Regions from separate parts of the Pseudomonas sp. BGA-UO-ETr-WB11 genome, predicted to be linked through region 1. Evidence: riboswitches for the same ligand, from Rfam matches in the RefSeq annotation. Region 1 holds a riboswitch; each other region holds the start of a gene.
The links. A riboswitch is a leader RNA that binds a small molecule or an ion and turns the genes downstream of it on or off. The one in region 1 is predicted to bind cobalamin.
Positions count from the first base shown of each region.

Region 2: another riboswitch for cobalamin. It lies ahead of AC56DI_RS04420 (cobalamin biosynthesis protein); the one in region 1 lies ahead of AC56DI_RS05905 (TonB-dependent receptor domain-containing protein).
Region 3: another riboswitch for cobalamin. It lies ahead of cobO (cob(I)yrinic acid a,c-diamide adenosyltransferase); the one in region 1 lies ahead of AC56DI_RS05905 (TonB-dependent receptor domain-containing protein).

Region 1 covers NZ_JCAQOS010000005.1:103,533-109,888, forward strand. Annotated here, with positions in the region: gene ribA (GTP cyclohydrolase II) at 1-328, shown strand, start outside; gene AC56DI_RS05895 (MFS transporter) at 382-741, shown strand; gene AC56DI_RS05900 (cobalamin-binding protein) at 741-1,529, shown strand; gene AC56DI_RS05905 (TonB-dependent receptor domain-containing protein) at 1,532-3,415, opposite strand; cobalamin riboswitch at 3,526-3,739, opposite strand; gene dxs (1-deoxy-D-xylulose-5-phosphate synthase) at 3,838-5,727, opposite strand; gene AC56DI_RS05915 (carboxyl transferase domain-containing protein) at 5,867-6,356, opposite strand, start outside.
Region 2 covers NZ_JCAQOS010000004.1:262,579-268,934, reverse strand. Annotated here, with positions in the region: gene cobW (cobalamin biosynthesis protein CobW) at 1-961, opposite strand, end outside; cobalamin riboswitch at 1,064-1,256, opposite strand; cobalamin riboswitch at 1,315-1,516, shown strand; gene AC56DI_RS04420 (cobalamin biosynthesis protein) at 1,713-2,120, shown strand; gene cobM (precorrin-4 C(11)-methyltransferase) at 2,117-2,881, shown strand; gene dusA (tRNA dihydrouridine(20/20a) synthase DusA) at 3,125-4,138, shown strand; gene tal (transaldolase) at 4,470-5,396, shown strand; gene rssC (anti-sigma factor antagonist RssC) at 5,457-5,942, opposite strand; gene rssB (two-component system response regulator RssB) at 5,939-6,356, opposite strand, start outside.
Region 3 covers NZ_JCAQOS010000004.1:282,420-288,775, forward strand. Annotated here, with positions in the region: gene cbiE (precorrin-6y C5,15-methyltransferase (decarboxylating) subunit CbiE) at 64-1,269, shown strand; gene AC56DI_RS04485 (cobalt-precorrin-6A reductase) at 1,338-2,072, shown strand; gene AC56DI_RS04490 ((2Fe-2S) ferredoxin domain-containing protein) at 2,106-2,843, shown strand; cobalamin riboswitch at 2,899-3,135, shown strand; gene cobO (cob(I)yrinic acid a,c-diamide adenosyltransferase) at 3,300-3,920, shown strand; gene AC56DI_RS04500 (cobyrinic acid a,c-diamide synthase CobB) at 3,920-5,218, shown strand; gene bluB (5,6-dimethylbenzimidazole synthase) at 5,215-5,868, shown strand; gene cbiB (adenosylcobinamide-phosphate synthase CbiB) at 5,865-6,356, shown strand, end outside.

The DNA.
Region 1 (6,356 bases):
CAAGATCCGCGCCTACGAGCTACAGGATGGCGGCGCCGATACCGTCGAGGCCAATGAGCGTCTGGGCTTCGGTGCCGATCAGCGTGACTACGCCATCTGCCAGCCGATGCTGGAGCACCTTGGCATTAGCGCCATCAAGCTGATGACCAACAATCCGCGCAAGGTCAAAGCCCTTGAGCACTATGGTCTGCGCGTCGCCAGCCGGGTGCCGCTGCAGGCCGGGCAGAATCCGTACAACAAGAAGTACCTCGCCACCAAGGCCGGCAAGCTCGGCCATATGCTCGGCAGCCTGCACCAGGGCGAGGTCGAGTTGGAGCCCAAGGCGTGACCCGCAATGACGTGCGCCGCCGTCTGGCCCTGGCCTGGTGGTGGCAGGTGCTGGTGACCCTGGCGCCGTTGTTGTTGCTCAATGCCCTGTTTGCCGCCGAGAGTGCGTCGTCACTGCTGGCCATGCCGCTGTTTATCGCCGGCTTGGCCTCAATGTTTGTCAGCCTGCCGCTGTTTCATCGCTTCAAGCATGGCCTGATCGCCACCGAAAAAGCCCTGGATACGCCGGACGAGCCCGCTGCCTGGGTTGCCTTGGCGCGCATCCGGCGCCTGGCCTTTGTTGGCGCCGCGTTGCCCGCCTGGATCGCCGCCCTGGCGATCTTCGCCGGTCTGCCGGCCTTGCCGCTGATGCTGCTGGCGCTGTCCAGCCTGGTGCTGTTGTACCTCTACCGCATTCCTCGTCAGCTCGGCTGATGCGCCTGCTTGCGCTGCTGCTCTGTGTGCTGGCCCTGCCGGCGCATGCGCAGCAGCGGGTGGTCAGTCTGGCGCCGTCGCTGACTGAGCTGATGCTGGAGCTGGGCGCTGCCGAGCAGCTGGTCGGCGCGCTGGGTGAGCGGCCGGCTGCGCTGGCGGCCTTGCCCTCGGTGGGTGAGCCCGGACAGCTGGAGTTTGAAACCCTATTGAGTCTGCAGCCGGACTTGGTGTTGCTCTGGCCGGACAGCATCAACGCCGCCCAGCGCCAGCAATTGCGCGACTTGCACATTCCCCTCTACGAGGCCGAACCCCATAGCCTGGAACAACTGGCGAGCCAGGTGGCCGAACTGGGTGCGCGCGTTGGCCGTGCCGAGCGGGGTCGCCAGCTGGCCGTGCAGGTACGTGATGAGTTGGCCCGTTTGCGTGCGCGCTATCAGCGCCCGACGCCGTTGCGGGTGTTCTATCAGGTGTGGGACAAGCCCTTGTATACCTTGGGGGGCGAACAGATCATTTCCGACGCTTTGCGCGTCTGCGGGGCGCAGAACATATTTGCCGACCTGTCCCTGGCAGCCCCACAAATCAGCCTCGAAGCCGTGCTGGCGCGCGACCCTGAGGTGATTCTGGTCAGCGAGGCGCAGCTGCTGCCCGCCTGGCAGGCCTGGCCACAACTGCAGGCGGTGCAGCATGGCCAGGTCTGGGTGATTCCTGACCGCGGCCTTGAGCGTCCCAGCCTGCAGATGCTCAAGGCCACCGCGCAGTTGTGTGAGCGGCTACGTTCGGCCCATTAGTGCTACTGCGGCGTCCAAGTGACGGCTAGCAGGCCGGTACGCCCCGGCTCCTGGTAGCCGTAGGGAGCTGTCGGGTCAAGGGCGTAGCTGGCGTCAAAGCGCTGGTACAGCGAGGTGTAATAGTCCTTATCCAGTACGTTGTTGAGCAGCAGGTCCACGCGCAGGCTGGCACTGGCTTGCCAGCTACTGCGCAGGTCAACCAGGCCATAGCCAGGCACGGTCTGCCGTTCAGCGCTGTAACTCGAGTCAACGATGCTGTAATCGTAGCTCTGGCTGACTGCACGCCAGCTGGCCCCGGCGGAGAACGCACCGAAGGTTCGATCCAGATCGATAAAGACGGTGCGCTTGGGGGTGAGTTGTAAGGTCTGGCCGTTATCGCGGTTGCGCGAGTCAACCAGGCTCAAGCCAAGGCTGGTCTGCCAGCCCAGCAGCTCCTGGCTGAGGCTGGTTTCGAAACCGTTGATGCGAGCCTGTCCCACGTTTTCGGTGCTGTTGCCCTTGTAAGCGATCAAGTCTGTGATGTCGTTGCGGTATAAGGACGTTTCCAGCTGGCTGGCGCCCAACTCTGCACGCCATTGCAGTTCCCAGGTTTTGCTGGTTTCTGCCTTCAAATTCGGGTTGCTGTAGCCCGGATAGTAGAGATCAGTGAAGGTCGGCGCGCGGAAGCCTTCGGCGTAGCTGAGCTGCCACTGCTGGCCAGACTCAAGCGGCAAGCCAAGCGCACCATTCCAGCTGTTCTGCGTGCCGTAGAGCTGATTGTCATCGCGGCGCATGCCCAGTTCGCTGAACATTTTCTCGCCATTGAAGCGGTACTGAAACAGCGCCGCACTATTGCTGCGGCTGTCTTCGGCGTAAGCCGTGCTGCTGTCGAGTTTGTCCTCATACCAGTCGCCGCCCAATGTCAGTTGGTTGGCCGGGTTGAGGTCGAGGCGATTGAGCCAGCTGGCGGAGTGGCGGGTGGTGGCGTTGAGGCCGTTGTTCCACGGCATAGCTGCACCGACAGCCTTGTTGCGGTCATAGCTCTGACCTAGCTCCAGGCGACTATTCCACGTGTCATTGATCTGGCCTTGCAGGAAGCTGCTAGCGCTGCTGACTCGGAACTGGTCGCTGGGCTGTGCTGGGGCCTGCTCGTAGGCGTCGTCGTACTCGTTTTTGCCGTGTTGCTCGTTGTAGTTGAAGCCGGCCTTCCAGTCGTCATTGAACTGATGATCGAGGTTGAGGTACTGCGCCAGATTGCGTTGACCCTCGGTATCGCTATCGGCACCGACGTTGTCGCGGGTGCTGTCGTGGCCGTTGCTCTCGTCGAGGCTGCCACCGAGGCTGAAGCGAGTGCGCGTATCACCGCCGCTAACGCTGACGCTGCGTTGGTAGGTTTGCTTGCTGCCAGCGGCAAGACGGACCGACGGATTCAGCCCGGCCTCGCCATGGCGGGTGAAGATTTGAATGACCCCACCAATGGCGTCGGCACCATACAGCGATGATCGCGCTCCGCGGGTCACTTCCACGCGTTCAATGTTGTCGATGCTCAGGTAATCCAGGCGTGCAATACCGCTGGCGGCTGAAGCAATACGCTGGCCGTCGACGAGGACCAGGGTTTGGGCAGACTTGGTGCCGCGCACTGAATAGGACACCAGGCCGCCGCTGCTGCGGGTGACGACGCCGGGCACGCGGTTTAGCAGGTCAGGCACATTGCGCACTTGCAGGCGCTCAATGTCTTGGCGGGTGAATACGCTTGCTGCGCTGATGGCGGCTTTCTTGGGTTCGGCTACACGACCAGAGGTAATCACCAGCGCCTGGGCCTGCAGGGCTTCGTCGGTGTCGATCGACTCGGCGTGAGTCGTGAACGGCAGCAGGGCAACAGCCAGGGCCAGGGGAGACAGTTTCATTAACAATCCTCAAAAGTAAGCGAAGCTTTCGAGGAGGGCGTTGGCCAGCGATGCGGTGCAGGGAATTCCGGGCAGCCGACAATGCTTGCCGGTGTTTGCCCTCCGCAATACCAGTCACGTCCACCAAGGCCGGTCTCCGGACTGCCGAGCGACGTCTACCAACCTTCCCAGGCGAACCCAGTGGTCTATCAGGCAGACGTTGCAGCGCTGCGTTAGGCAGGCTGCGCTCGGTTACCGTTGCGGGGGCAGTGCTGGCTTTGACCAGCTTCCCGTTTCAGGCTGCAGCATCAGGGCTGGCAGCACACCGTGGCGGATAAAAAACGTCGCGCACCTTAAGGTGCGCGGTGGATCAGGAACAAGTGAAAGTGCGGCAAGCCGACGTGTGGTGCGCTCATGTCACGTCGGCTGCGCCTGCTGTAGCGTTACAGGCAGGCCAGGCGCTCACGCACGGCGGCTTCGATGCCGGCGGCGTCGAGGCCACATTCGGCGAGCATCTGGGTCGGTTTGGCGTGCTCGACGTAGTAGTCCGGCAAGCCCAGGTGGAGCATCGGCTTGAGCAGGTTTTCGCTGGCGAGGAACTCGCTGACGGCGCTGCCGGCGCCACCCATGATGCTGTTTTCTTCGATCGTCACCAGCAGCTCATGCTCAGCCGCCAGTTGGCGCAGCAGGGTTTCGTCCAAGGGTTTGACGAAACGCATGTCGACCACAGTGGCATCGAGCAACTCACCGACCTGCAGGGCTTCAGTCAGCTGCACACCGAACACCAGCAGAGCCGTTTTCTGACCCTGGCGGCGCACTACGCCCTTGCCGATTTCCAGCGGCGTCAGCTCTTGCTCGATACGTGCATTCGGTCCGCTGCCACGCGGGTAACGCACGGCGGCGGGGCCATTGAACAGGTGGCCGGTGGTGAGCATGCGGCGCAGTTCGTTTTCATCGCTGGGCGTCATGATCAGCATGCCGGGGATGCAGCGCAGGTACGAGAGGTCGAAGCTGCCGGCGTGGGTCGGTCCGTCTTCGCCGACCAGGCCGGCACGGTCGATGGCGAACAGCACGTCGAGGTGCTGCACGGCCACGTCGTGAATCAGTTGGTCATAGGCGCGCTGCAGGAAGGTCGAGTAGATCGCCACCACCGGCTTGATGCCGTCGCAGGCCATGCCTGCGGCCAGGGTCACGGCGTGTTGCTCGGCAATCGCCACGTCGAAGTAACGCTGCGGGAAGCGCTGGCTGAACGCGACCAGATCGGAGCCTTCCTTCATCGCCGGGGTGATGCCGACCAGGCGCGCATCCTGCTCGGCCATGTCACACAGCCATTGGCCGAACACGGCGGAGTATTTCGGGCCGCTGATCTTCTTCGGCACCACTGGGGCATTAAGTGGCTCCAGCTTGGTGATCGCGTGGTAGCCGATCGGGTCCAGTTCGGCCGGGGCGAAACCTTTGCCCTTTTTGGTGCTGATATGCAGGAACTGCGGGCCATCCAGGTCGCGCATATTGCGCAGGGTGGTGATCAGCGTCGGCAGGTCGTGGCCGTCGATGGGGCCGATGTAGTTCCAGCCCAGCTCTTCGAACAGGGTGCCGGGGACCAGCATGCCCTTGGCGTGTTCTTCGGTCTTGCGGGCAATTTCCCAGGCGCCGGGCAGGCGCGACAGGACCTTCTTGCTGCCCTCGCGCATGCTCGCGTAGGTGCGGCTGGAGAGGATCTTGGCCAGGTAGTTGGACAGCCCACCGACGTTGTTGGAGATCGACATGTCGTTGTCGTTGAGCACCACTAACATGTTGGCGCCCACATCCGAGGCGTGGTTGAGCGCCTCGAACGCCATGCCGGCGGTCATCGCGCCATCGCCGATTACCGCCACGGCCTTGCGCTTGCTGCCCTGCAGCCGGGCGGCAATGGCCATGCCGAGGGCCGCGCTGATGCTGGTGCTGGAGTGGCCGACGCCAAAGGTGTCGTACTCACTCTCGCTGCGACGCGGGAAGGCGGCGATGCCGTCCTTCTGCCGTAGCGTGCTCATCTGCTCGCGGCGGCCGGTAAGGATCTTGTGCGGGTAGGCCTGATGGCCCACGTCCCATACCAGGCGGTCATCCGGGGTGTCGAACACGTAATGCAGGGCGATGGTCAGCTCGATCACGCCGAGGCCGGCACCGAAGTGCCCGCCGGTTTGTCCGACCGTATACAGCAGGTACTGGCGCAACTCGTCGGCCAGGCCTTCCAGCTCGTTTTCACCCAGGCGGCGCAGCCCGTCCGGCGTGCTCGCACGGTCAAGCAACGGCGTTACAGGGCGCTGGCGGGGGAATTCGTGGAAGGTCGTCGGCATCAGGCGCATCGCGTTCATGGGGCAAAAGATGCGGCAGTTTACCCGAAGCGCCGATATGGCCCAAGCGGCCTGAACGCGCAGGCCGCTGTTGCCGTGCAAAGTGACCGCGCGGCGCCAGCTCGGCCGCCGCGCAGGGCGCTTACCATGTGTCGACGAAGGGCCGTTTTTTGCCTTGGCGCGGCGCCGCCGGCGGTGTGGCGTTGAGGCCGCGCAGCAGCCAGGCGCGGGTTTCGGCGGGGTCGATCACCGCATCGATCTCCAGATAGCTGGCCATATTCAGGCCCTTGCCCTGCTCGTAGGCCTTGGCCACCAGCTTGTCGAACAAGGCTTTTTGCGTCACGGCGTCGCTCTGGGCGGCCAGTTCCTTGGCAAAACCCAGGCGCACCGCGCCTTCCAGGCCCATGGCGCCGAACTCGCCGCTGGGCCAGGCGATGGTGAACAGCGGCGAATGGAAGCTGCCGGCGGCCATGGCCTGGGCGCCGAGGCCATAGCCCTTGCGCAGCACCACGGTGAAGAACGGCACCGTGAGGCTGGCGGCGGCGACGAACATGCGCGAGATATGCCGCACGGTGGCCTGTTTTTCCGCCTCAGGGCCGACCATAAAACCGGGGGTGTCGCACAGTGAAAGC
Region 2 (6,356 bases), on a different contig from region 1:
CCTGCCAGGCGCGGTCGAAGTGTTTGTCAAAACGCTGGCCGACGCCTTGCAGCAGCAGGCGCATCGGTTTGCCGGGAATCGCCACAAAGCCCTTGATGCGCAGAATGCCGTGGGTGCTGACGGCGCTTTTCAGCGCTTGCAGCAGACGGGCTTCCTCGGCTTCAGGCAGCTCGATGGCGAAGGAGTCGAACTCGTCGTGATCGTGTTCTTCATGGCCTTCCAGGTCATGGTGGGTCTTGCGCGCATCGATATGCAGCTCGGTCTCGCAGTTCAGGCCCAGCAGCACATCCAGCGGCAGCTCGCCGCCATGGGCTTCGATGATTTTCACTGCGGGCGGCAGTTCCTCGGCGACTTCCGCACGCACCGCAGCCAGGGCGGCGGCGTCGAGCAGGTCGGCCTTGTTGAGGATCACCAGGTCGGCGCTGGCCAACTGGTCGGCGAACAGCTCATGCAGCGGCGATTCGTGGTCCAGGTTCGGGTCAAGCTGGCGCTGCGCGTCGACTTGCTCAGGAAAGGCGGCGAAGGTGCCGGCGGCCACGGCCGGGCTGTCGACCACGGTGATGACCGCATCGACGGTGCAGGCGTTGCGGATTTCCGGCCAGTTAAAGGCCTGCACCAACGGCTTGGGCAAGGCCAGGCCGGAAGTTTCAATCAGGATGTGGTCGAGCTCGCCACGGCGTGCCACCAGCTCGCGCATCACTGGGAAGAATTCTTCCTGCACGGTGCAGCACAGGCAGCCGTTGGCCAGCTCGAAGATGCGGCCGTTGGCGTCTTCTTCGCTGCAACCGATGGAGCACTGCTTGAGGATTTCGCCGTCGATGCCCAGCTCGCCAAACTCGTTGACGATCACCGCGATACGCCGACCGTCGGCGTGGCCGAGCATATGCCGCAACAGGGTGGTTTTGCCGGCGCCGAGGAAGCCGGTAACGATGGTGACGGGAAGTTTGCTGAAGGTTTTCATGGGTGGCCTGCGCAGCGTCGAAGGGTTCGGCGAGCAGGCAGGCGGCAACGGGGGCAACGCCAACGCGTCGCAACCCTGCACCACCGGAGCACCCCGCCCGGTTGTCAAAAACATTGCGAGGCAGGTCTCCTGGCTCACGACCCGCGCGTTGCGCAGTTCCTTCACCTTCCCGCCGGCAGGCAGTGGTGTATCGAAGGGGGTTTGGTCGTTCACAGTTGCGGGGGCAGCCGCGGCATCACCGCGTTCCCTCTTAGCTTCGGCGCATAACCGAAGAACCTCGAATGCCGCGAAGGCTACGCAGTGACTTGGGGCAGGTCAATGCCATGGTTGACGCTCGGGGGCGCTTCGTGATGTTCTAAAAAGCTGTTTCAGGTGTCTCGCACCGTCGTGTGTGGGGTGAAACGGGAAGCCGGTGTGAGTCCGGCGCTGCCCCCGCAACGGTAAGCAGACGCAAGGGTTGTGTTAACCACTGTGCCTCGGCATGGGAAGGTCAACCCTGAACTGTCCACGACAGTCGTCGCAAGCCCGGAGACCGGCCTGAGCCTTGTTTGGCAATCCGCGGTGGGCGGGTGCGCGCCGGATTTTTAGCTCGCCCCGGGCTATTGTCGTGCTGCGTACCTTCTCTCGCGTTCACTCCCCACAGAAGGTCACACCATGTCCGGCACGCTGTCCTCTTTAGCGCCCCTTGCGCAAGCTCTTAGCCTTGTCGCTAACACCTGCGCCACCTGTACGCGCGCGTGACCCGCTGAACATGCACTACGTAGCGGGACTGGGTTGCCGGCAGAATTGCCCACTGAGCGAGTTGCGCGACCTGCTGCAACACACGCTGACCACCCATGACCTGCCACTCAGCGCGCTTACCGGCCTTGCCAGCAGCCAACACAAACGAGGGGAACCTGCGTTGCTGCAACTGGCCAGCGAGTTGCAAATCCCCCTGTACTGGCTGAGCAGCGCACAGCTACAACCTTATGATGCGCGCCTAAGTCAGCACTCAGAACTCAGTCGACAACTGACCGGCAGCGCCGGAGTGGCCGAAGCCTGCGCGCTGGCCCAGGCCGAATATCTCAATGGTGGCCGCGCCACGTTACTTGGCCCCCGCCAGCACAACGCCCGCGCCACCTGCGCGATCGCCGTCGCCCCAATCACGGAGCCTGCATGACCGTCTATTTCATTGGTGCCGGCCCCGGTGACCCGGAGCTGATCACCGTCAAGGGGCAGCGCCTGCTGCGCAGTTGTCCGGTGATCCTGTATGCCGGTTCACTGGTGCCGGAAGCGGTGCTCGAAGGCCATCGCGCCGAACGACTGGTCAACACCGCCGAACTGCACCTGACACAAATAATCAAGCTGATCCGTGAGGCCCACGACAAAGGCCAGGACGTGGCCCGCGTGCACTCCGGCGACCCGTCACTGTACGGCGCCATCGGCGAACAGATCCGCCACCTGCGAGCACTGGCGATCCCGTTTCAGATCATCCCCGGCGTCACGGCCACGGCGGCCTGTGCGGCGCTGCTGGAAAGTGAACTGACCCTACCCGCCGTCTCGCAAACCGTGATTCTTACCCGCTACGCCAGCAAGTCGGAGATGCCCGCCGGTGAGCAACTGGCTGACCTCGCCCGCCATGGCGCGACCATGGCCATTCACCTGGGCGTGGTGCACCTGAAAAAAATTATCGCCGAACTGCTGCCGCACTATGGCGCCGATTGCCCGATTGCGGTGGTCCATCGCGCCAGCTGGCCTGACCAAGACTGGGTCAGCGGCACCCTGGCGGATATCGAGGCCTTGGTGCAGGCCAAAGGCTTTCGCCGCACGGCCCTGATTCTGGTTGGCAGAGTCTTGGGCGCCGAGGACTTTGCCGACTCCGCGCTTTACCAACCCGGCACTCAGCACCTGTTCCGCGCAGGTAACACGCCTGACTATTGAGGCTGGCGCCGACGCCCCATCACCACGCACATGACCAAAGCAAATGTGACCGTACCCAGCAGGACGTGGTGTTCAAAAGCGCTGCTCCCGTGCTCGTCAACCACAGGACCTCTTGAGCCGTTTGCAGCTCGCAGCTCTTGCGTTCACATTGATGTGCACAGAAGCAAGGCCTCGAGACCTGTATAATCTCCACCCCGTTTTCCTCCTGTGCGCCTGCTGTGCACTTACTGAGTTCTTCTAGCTATGCCCCAGGTTATTGCATTGGAAAAAGACCTTTCTAATCAGCACGTTTTAAGCAGGAAATTCAGCGTTGCGCCGATGATGGATTGGACCGACCGCCATTGCCGGTTCTTCCTGCGCCTACTCTCCAAGCATGCCCTGCTCTACACCGAAATGGTCACCACCGGTGCGGTGCTGCATGGCGACCGGCAGCGTTTTCTACGTTACAGCGAGTGCGAGCACCCGCTGGCGCTGCAACTGGGCGGTAGCAATCCGGCTGATCTGGCAGCTTGCGCGCGCCTGGCTGAGGACGTTGGGTATGACGAGGTCAACCTAAATGTTGGCTGCCCCAGTGATCGGGTGCAGAACAACATGATTGGGGCCTGCTTGATGGGCCATCCGCAGCTGGTGGCCGATTGCGTCAAGGCCATGCAGGATGCAGTGAGCATCCCGGTAACGGTCAAGCATCGAATTGGTATTAATGGTCGCGACAGCTACGCCGAGCTGTGTGACTTCGTCGGTACCGTTGCCGCCGCCGGTTGCCGCAGTTTTACCGTGCACGCACGGATCGCCATTCTCGAAGGCCTGTCGCCCAAGGAGAACCGTGAGGTGCCGCCGCTGCGCTACGAGGTCGCCGCCCAGCTCACGCACGACTTCCCCGATCTTGAGTTCATTCTCAACGGTGGTATCAAAACCTTGGATGAGTGCCGCACGCACCTGCAGACCTTCGATGGCGTCATGCTGGGCCGCGAGGCTTATCACAACCCCTACGTGTTGGCGCAGGTCGATCAACAGCTGTTCGCCAGCAACGCGCAGGTCATTGGCCGCGCCGAGGCGCTGCGCCAGTTGCGCCCTTACATCGAGCAGCATCTGGCCGAAGGCGGCGCGATGCACCACATCACACGGCATGTACTGGGTCTGGGCCAAGGTTTCCCTGGCGCTCGGCGCTTTCGCCAGCTGCTCTCGGTGGATGTGCACAAGGTCGATGACCCGCTGCAACTGCTGGATCAGGCCACTCAATTGCTTGAGGGTCACTAGGGTCTATTCCCGTTTCATTCGCGGCCGCGCCGGAGCCTGTTTTTGCGCGAGGCAAGACGCGAGGAGCGTGATTGGGTTGTTCCAAATAAGCGACGAGTAACGCCGCCTCGCACAAAAACAGGCCCGGCCCTTCGGGTTGCGCGAGAAATGGCCCCCACTGTCGTTGCAGGACTTGGCAAGGGAATAACCATTACCTACGTCCTGCGCCTAAGCGGGGGCCATTTCTCGCAGCAACGCAGCTCGCGATGAAACGGGAGTAGACCCTAAGCTCTGTTGAGTGGTGGCGGCTGCTCGGGTAAGGTCAAGGGATCAGCATCGACAAGGCTTCGTCATGACTTCCAAACTGGATCAACTCAAGCAGTTCACTACCGTGGTGGCCGATACCGGCGACCTTGACGCCATTATTCGTCTGCAGCCCGTGGATGCCACCACCAATCCATCGTTGCTGCTCAAGGCCGCTGCGCTGCCGCGTTATGCGCCGCTGCTGCAGAACGCCATTGGCCATTGTGACGGCGACTTGGGCTTGGCCTGCGACCTGTTTGGCGCCAGCGTCGGCCAGGAAATCCTCAAGGTCATTCCCGGACGAATTTCCACCGAGGTCGACGCCCGCCTATCGTTCGATACCCAGGCTACCCTCGCCCGCGCTGAACGCCTGGTCGGCCTTTACGAGCAGGCCGGGGTCGGCCGTGAGCGGGTACTGATCAAGATCGCCGCTACTTGGGAAGGCATCCGCGCCGCTGAACAACTGGAGCGCCAAGGCATCCAGACCAACCTGACCCTGCTGTTCTCCTTCGCCCAGGCTGCTGCCTGCGCCGATGCCGGGGTGTTTCTGATCTCACCCTTCGTTGGCCGCATCTATGACTGGTACAAGAAGACCGAAGGCCGCGACTTTGTCGGCGCCGAAGACCCTGGCGTGCAGTCGGTTACACGCATCTACAACTACTACAAAGCCAATGCCTACAGCACCGTGGTGATGGGTGCGAGCTTTCGCAATGTCGGCCAGATCGAACAACTGGCCGGCTGCGACCGCCTGACCATCAGCCCAGAGCTGCTGCAGAAACTGGCCGACGAACACGCCCCACTGCCTCGCCTGCTCGCGCCGGGCAATGCCGGTGAGTCCCGCCAAACGCTGGGCGAAAGCCAGTATCGCTGGGCCATGAACGAAGATGCCATGGGCACCGAGAAGCTCGCAGAAGGCATTCGCCTGTTTGCACGCGATCAGGAAAAACTCGAAGCCCTGCTGAAAGCCCTGGCCTGAAACGACAATGGGCGATCCTGTGAGGGATCGCCCATTGCCATCAAGTCGGTTGCGGCGTTGTCAGTGCTGGCGTTCCAGCGCGCTGACGAGGTCGTGAAAAGCCTCACGGTTGGATTCATTCAGGCTCATCAGAATTTGGTGCGCTTCCAACACCTTGGCCTTAACCACGTCTTCTGACTGATCCTGCGAGGGCAAATCCGCCAGGCATTCTGGGCATGGCAGCGGGCTTTCGACGATATTGAACACCTGATCGAAGCCCATGGATTGCAGCAAGCGGGTGATGTCATCGTGGGTCGTCACCACGGTAGGCAGCAGGCCGATTTTTTGCCGCGACAGGATCGACAACTTGGCCAGCAGGCCGAGCGTGGTGCTGTCGATACTGCGCGTTTCGGTCAGATCAATGACGATGGCCGAGAAATTCAGGGAGGTGAAAATCTTCTCAATCGTCGCATCCAACGCCGAACACAGGGTCAGACGGACTTCTCCGACGAACTTTAAAACAAATGTGCCGCTTTGCTCGGCAAACTGGATTTTACCAGTACTCATGCAAGGTTCCTGCTCATCACCAGCAAGGCGATATCATCCGGCATATCGCCCAGCTTGGCCAGACCAAAGACTCGACGCAACCCATCAAGCGTGCCGCCCGCACTGGATACCAACTGCGGCAGGAGGGTCTCTTTCTCTTTGAGTGTATCGCCAGGCAAAAGGTCCAGGATGCCGTCAGACAGCAACGTCAGGCTGAAACTCTCCGGTATCTGCATGACATGATCCTGATAGGTGGCTTCGGCAAACAAGCCCACCGGCAAGCCGCGCCCCTGCAAATAGTGCGACTCACCTTCACTGAACAGCACGGGCAGCGGCAGATGGCCGCCGATGCTGTAGGTCAGCGAGCCCGCCTGCTCATCAATCACCCCGCCAATCATGGTCACGTGCTTACCCAGCTTGCAGTTGAGCAGGCCA
Region 3 (6,356 bases), on a different contig from region 1:
CCTCGCCGCCGGCAAGCAAACTTGTCTGTCTGCCGGCGGGTGGACGACAGATAAGGACAGCGCATGGCACCCTGGCTGACGGTGGTGGGTATCGGTGAAGAGGGCTATGCCGGCTTGGGCAAGGCGGCCCGACGGGCCTTGTTGGCCGCGGAGGTGATTGTCGGTGCGCCGCGTCAGCTGCAGTTGTTGCCCCGCTGCATTCGCGCGCCGCAGCAAACCTGGCCAAGCCCGTTCAGCCTCGATGGGCTGCTGGCGCGACGCGGCACGCCGGTGTGCGTGCTGGCCAGTGGTGACCCCATGCTGTTTGGCGTGGGTGCCAGCCTCGCCCGGCACGTACCCGCTGATGAGCTGCAGGTGCTGCCGGCGCCATCGTCGGTTTCCCTGGCCGCTGCACGCATGGCCTGGCCGCTGCAGGAAGTGACTGTACTGAGCCTGGTGGCGCGGCCCTTGGCGGCGTTGCACGCGCAGGTCCATCACGGCGCGCGGCTGTTGATCCTCAGTAACGATGGCAGCAGCCCGGCGGCGATTGCCCAGTTGCTGCGCGAGCGCGGGTTTGGCCCCAGTCGGCTGACCGTGCTGGAGCATTTGGGCGGCCCGCAAGAACGGCGGATCGATGGACTGGCGGCCAGTTGGGGTCTGAGTGACGCCGCGGCGCTGAATATCGTGGCGGTGGATTGTCTCGCCGGCCACGACGCCCAACGTCTGCCGCTGACCGTCGGCCTGCCTGACAGTGCTTACCAACACGATGGCCAACTGACCAAACGCGATGTGCGCGCCATCACTCTGGCCCGGCTGGCGCCGAAACCCGGCGAACTGCTCTGGGATGTCGGCGCCGGTTGTGGCTCCATCGCCATCGAATGGCTGCGCAGCCACCCCAGTTGCCGGGCGATTGCCATCGAGGCTGACGCCGGTCGGCAGCAGTTGATCAAGCACAACCGTGACGCCCTCGGTGTGCCACAGCTGCAACTGCTGGCCGCCCAGGCGCCCGAGGCTTTGCTCGGCCTGGAGGCGCCGCAGGCGATCTTTATCGGCGGCGGCGTGACTCACCCCGGCGTGCTGGAGTACTGCTGGCAACACCTGCAACCTGGCGGACGCCTGGTGGCCAATGCCGTCACCCTGCAAAGCGAGGTCACGCTGCTGGCCTGGCGCGCCGAGCATGGTGGCGAGCTGACGCGCATTCAGGTCGCCCAGGCCAAGCCGCTGGGTGACTTCGACACCTGGCGCAGCGCCTTGCCGATTACCCTGCTGGAGCTGCACAAACCCTGTTGATCGGCTTGCGAGCGCGGCTCAGGGCGCGTTCGGATGGCCTGTTCTCAACCCGTAAGTAAGGAGTCTGGGTGAGCCGTATCTTGTTATTGGGTGGGGTTGGCGATGCGCTGGCGATTGCCCGTCGCCTGGCGCCGCAGGACATCTACAGCCTGGCCGGCCTGGGCAAAGTTCCCGCTGATCTGCCATGTCAGGTGCGCGTCGGCGGTTACGGCGGTGCCGAGGGATTGGCGGCTTTTATGGCTGCCGAAGGCATCGACTTGCTATTGGATATCACCCATCCCTACGCCGCGCAGATCAGCGCCAACGCCGCACGCGCCGCTGAACTCAGTGGCGTGCCGTGCTGGGCATTACGGCGTCCTGGCTGGCAAGCGGGCGGTGGCGATGACTGGCGCGAAGTGGCCGACTGGGCCGCGTTGAGTACGGCGCTTGAGCTTTTTCAGCGGCCGTTCTTTACCCTCGGCCGTGAGCCCTTAGCGCATTTGCAGGCGATTCCGCTGCATCAACACTGGACGGTGCGCTGCCTCGACGACTATCCCGGTACTCCGCGCGCGCGGGTGATCGGCGCGCGTGGGCCGTTCAATCTGGCAGACGAACGCGCGCTGTTCGCTGCCGGCCAGTTCGACGTGCTGATCAGCAAGAACAGCGGCAGCAGTGCCACCGAACCCAAATTGCAGGTGGCCCGCGAGCTGGGCCTGCCGGTGTTACTGCTGGCGCGGCCGCCGTTGCCAGCGGTTGATCGGCAGTTCAGTGCGGTTGAAGACGTATGGTCGGCGCTGCAAGCCTTGCCCGGTCGCCTCGGGTAGACTGCGCGGCCGTTTGCCTGCCGAGTCCTGCTCATGTCCGTTGTCACCGCCTATGCCCGCGTGTTGTTGGTCGGTCCTGATCTGGCGGCCGGCTCGTATGCCGAGCTGTTCCAGCGCCAGTTACTGGCCCTGCGCGATGAGTCGGCGCTGGCCGATATCGTCGACACCACGGCCGGTTTCGATGGGCTCTGGCAGCGAGTGACGGCCTGCATCGCTGACGGCGAGTTGCCTTTGTTGCTGCTGGACCTCGACCCGCAGAGCAGCAGCCCTTATCTGGACTGGTTGCGCAGTGAGTTGCAGCGTCTTGCCGGCGTTTCAGGCGTGGCCGATCAGCTGTTTGTCGCTGCGGCCAGGCAGGGCGAGCAGGCTGATATCAGCGCCGCGCTGGCCTTGGTCAATCAGCCCGAACTGCACCTGGGCTGCACGGTGGTGCCCGAGTTGCCCAGTGCCCATGCCTGGTCGTGCATCCCCGAACACCGCTACCGGGTGCTGCTGTGCAACGGCCCGCGCTGCACCCGACGTGGCGCTTTGCCGTTGTGGAAGAGCCTGCGTGAGCAGCTGAAAGCGGCGGGCAAACTCGAGTGCGACGGCGGTGTGCATATCACCCGCACCCAGTGTCAGTTTCCCTGCGACCAGGGCCCGACCCTGAGCGTGTATCCGCCCGGTGCCTGGTATCAGGTGCGCAATCAGGCCGATCTGGAGCGGATCGTCGAGCAGCAATTGCTGGGCGGTCAGCCGGTGCCCGAGCTGTTGATGCGCCCGCTGGACTGAGCCTTATCTGACACATGCCGCAAGCGGCGATTGACGCAGCCCCCGCGCCTATCTACCCTGCCGGCCAGCTTCAGGTGCCCCACAGACCGCAGGTCTGTACGGGGTGAAACAGGGAAGCCGGTTCATTCTCACGAAGATTCCGGCGCTGCCCCCGCAACGGTAGACGAGTGCAACAACCGCGATAACCACTGTGTATCGCTGGCCTTCGGGTCAGGGCATGGGAAGGTGCGGTTCTGATCCCCCCACGGGATCGCTCGTAAGCCCGGAGACCGGCCTGTCGCACTTCTGGTTCGCTTGGCCTCGCGCCCTGCGAGCCGCCTACCTTTAGGTCGCGCGGGTGGCGCGACGGAGATGCCTGATGCTCTATTGCATAACGGCCGGCCTGTGCGCCGCTTGCCGTATCAACCTGTTTGTTGCGCGTTCCGTTGTCGGCTGTGCCGGTGTTGCGAGGCGCCCATGACTGCCACAACCCACGAGCAGGAGCGTGACGCCCGCCACAAGGCGCGTATGCAACGTAAAAAAGCCCTGATGGACGGCAAGATCGCCGAAGCTCAAGAGCAATACGGCCTGCTGCTGGTGCACAGCGGCAATGGCAAGGGCAAAAGCAGCTCGGCCTTTGGCATGCTGGCCCGCGCCCTCGGCCACGGCATGCAGGTGGCGGTGGTGCAATTTATCAAGGGCGCCGCCAGCACCGGCGAAGAAGCCTTCTTCCGGCGTTTCCCCGAACAAGTGCGTTATCACGTGATGGGCGAGGGCTTCACTTGGGAAACCCAAGACCGCCAGCGCGACATCGAAAAAGCCCAGGCCGCTTGGTTGGTGGCCCGCGAGCTGCTGCGCGATGAGTCGATCCATTTGATCGTGCTGGATGAACTGAACATCGCCCTCAAACACGGCTACTTGCAGTTGGACGAAGTGCTCGCCGACATCACGGCGCGGCCGACCCTGCAGCATGTGGTGGTGACGGGACGCGGCGTATTGCCGGGGATGGTCGAGGCCGCCGATACCGTGACCGAGATGAATATGGTCAAGCACGCGTTTAAATCCGGGGTTAAGGCGCAGAAAGGGATTGAATATTAATGCGCCAGTGTCCGGCTTTACTGATTGCCGCCCCGGCTTCCGGTCAGGGTAAAACCACCGTCACTGCCGCTCTGGCACGCTTGCATACACGCCAGGGGCGGCGGGTGCGGGTGTTCAAGTGCGGGCCGGATTTTCTCGACCCGATGATCCTCGCCCGCGCCAGCGGCAACCCGGTGTATCAGCTGGATCTGTGGATGGTCGGCGAGGCCGAGAGCCGTCGCCTACTCTGGGAAGCCGCGGGCGAGGCCGATCTGATTCTGATCGAAGGGGTTATGGGGCTGTTTGACGGCGCGCCGTCCGCCGCCGACCTGTCGCGGCACTTCGGCGTGCCGGTGCTCGGGGTGATCGACGCTGGCGCCATGGCCCAGACCTTCGGCGCGCTGGCCTTTGGCTTGGCGCATTTTCAGCCGGACTTGCCCTTCGCCGGGGTCTTGGCCAACCGTACCGGCAGCCTGCGGCATGGCGATATTCTGCGTGACAGCCTGCCGCCGGATTTGCGCTGGTTCGGTGCCTTGCCGCGCAGCAGCTCGGTGGAGTTGCCGCGTCGCCATCTAGGTTTGATTCAGGCCCAGGAATTGGCCGATCTGGACGCCAGGCTGGACGCCGCCGCCGATGCCATCGCCGCCAGCGCCAGTACCGATTTGCCGTTGCCTGTGAGTTTTGCCGTGCCGGATGTTCAGGCCCGTGAGCCGCTGCTGGCTGATGTGCGCATCGGCGTGGCCCGCGATGCGGCCTTTGCCTTTACCTATCAGGCCAATCTCGATCTGCTGCGTCAATTGGGCGCCGAGTTGGTGTTTTTCTCGCCGCTGAGTGCCAGCGAATTGCCCAAGGTCGACAGCCTGTACCTGCCCGGTGGCTACCCCGAGCTGTACCTGGCGGAGCTGGCCGGCAATCAGCCGATGCGCGCGGCGATTCGCGCCCATCATCAAGCGGGTAAACCGCTGCTGGCCGAATGTGGCGGCATGCTCTATCTACTCGACAGCCTGACCGATGCCGCCGGCGAGCAGGGCGAAATGCTCGGTTTACTGGCCGGTCATGCGACGCTACAAAAGCGTCTGGCGGCGCTCGCCTTGCAGGATGTGCAGCTGCCGGAAGGCCTGCTGCGCGGGCATACCTATCACCACTCATTGCTCGATTCGCCACTTGCACCGCTGGCCCGTGGCCGCTGCCCGAACGGCAAACCGACCGCCGAGGCGGTGTTTCGCGACGGCCGACTGACCGCCTCGTATATCCACTTTTATCTGCCGTCCAATCCCCAGGCAGCGGCCGCGTTGTTTGCGCCAACGGTTGCAGCATGAGTGAGCACGCCTTTAGCGCCGAGGAACGCGCAGCGGTCTATCGGGCCATCGCCGAGCGGCGCGATATGCGCCACTTTGCCGGCGGCGAGGTAGCGCCAGAGTTGCTCGGCAAGTTGCTGGCCGCTGCGCATCAGGCGCCGAGTGTTGGCCTGATGCAGCCGTGGCGGTTTATCCGTATCAAACGGCCGGAGTTACGCGCAGACATTCACGCTCTGGTCGAGGCCGAACGGCTGCGCACCGCCGAAGCCCTGGGCGAGCGCAGCGACGACTTTATGCGCCTGAAAGTGCAAGGCATTCATGACTGCGCCGAGCTGCTGGTGGCGGCGCTGATGGAAGGCCGCGAGGCGCATATCTTTGGCCGGCGCACCTTGCCGGAAATGGATTTGGCGTCGCTGTCCTGCGCCATTCAAAACCTCTGGCTGGCGGCACGCGCCGAAGGCTTGGGCATGGGCTGGGTGTCGCTGTTCGAGCCGCAAGCGCTGGGCGACTTGCTCGGTTTGCCGGCCGGGGCCAAGGCAGTGGCGATTCTTTGCCTTGGCCCGGTCACCGAGTTCTACGCCAAACCGATGCTGGTGCAAGAGGGCTGGGCGACTGAGCGGCCTTTGCACGAATTGCTCTACCAAGACGGTTGGGGGACGCCGGCATGTTGAGTCTGGTGTTGGCCGTACTGGCCGCCGTTACCCTTGATGTGTCCCTCGGCGAGCCACGCCGTTGGCATCCGCTGGTGGGCTTTGGTGCGCTGGTGCAGCGTATCGAACGGGCACTCAATCCAGCCAGCAGCGGCGATCGTGCTCAAGGCGTCTTGGCCTGGTGTTTGGCGGTGCTACCGCTGACCTTGCTGGCTGGCCTGTTGGCGCAAATACCTTATCTCGGCTGGTGCGTGCAGGTGCTGGCGTTGTACCTGGCCATCGGCCTGCGCAGCCTGGCCGAGCATGCCGAGCCGATTGCCGATGCGCTGGAGGCCGACGATCTGCCCCGCGCCCGTGAGCACGTTGGGCGCATCGTCAGCCGCGATACCCGTGACTTGGATGAAGAAGGCGTGGCCCGCGCCGCCAGCGAATCGATGCTGGAGAACGGCAGCGATGCGGTGTTTGCCGCGCTGTTCTGGTTTGTCGTGGCTGGCGCGCCGGGGGTGGTG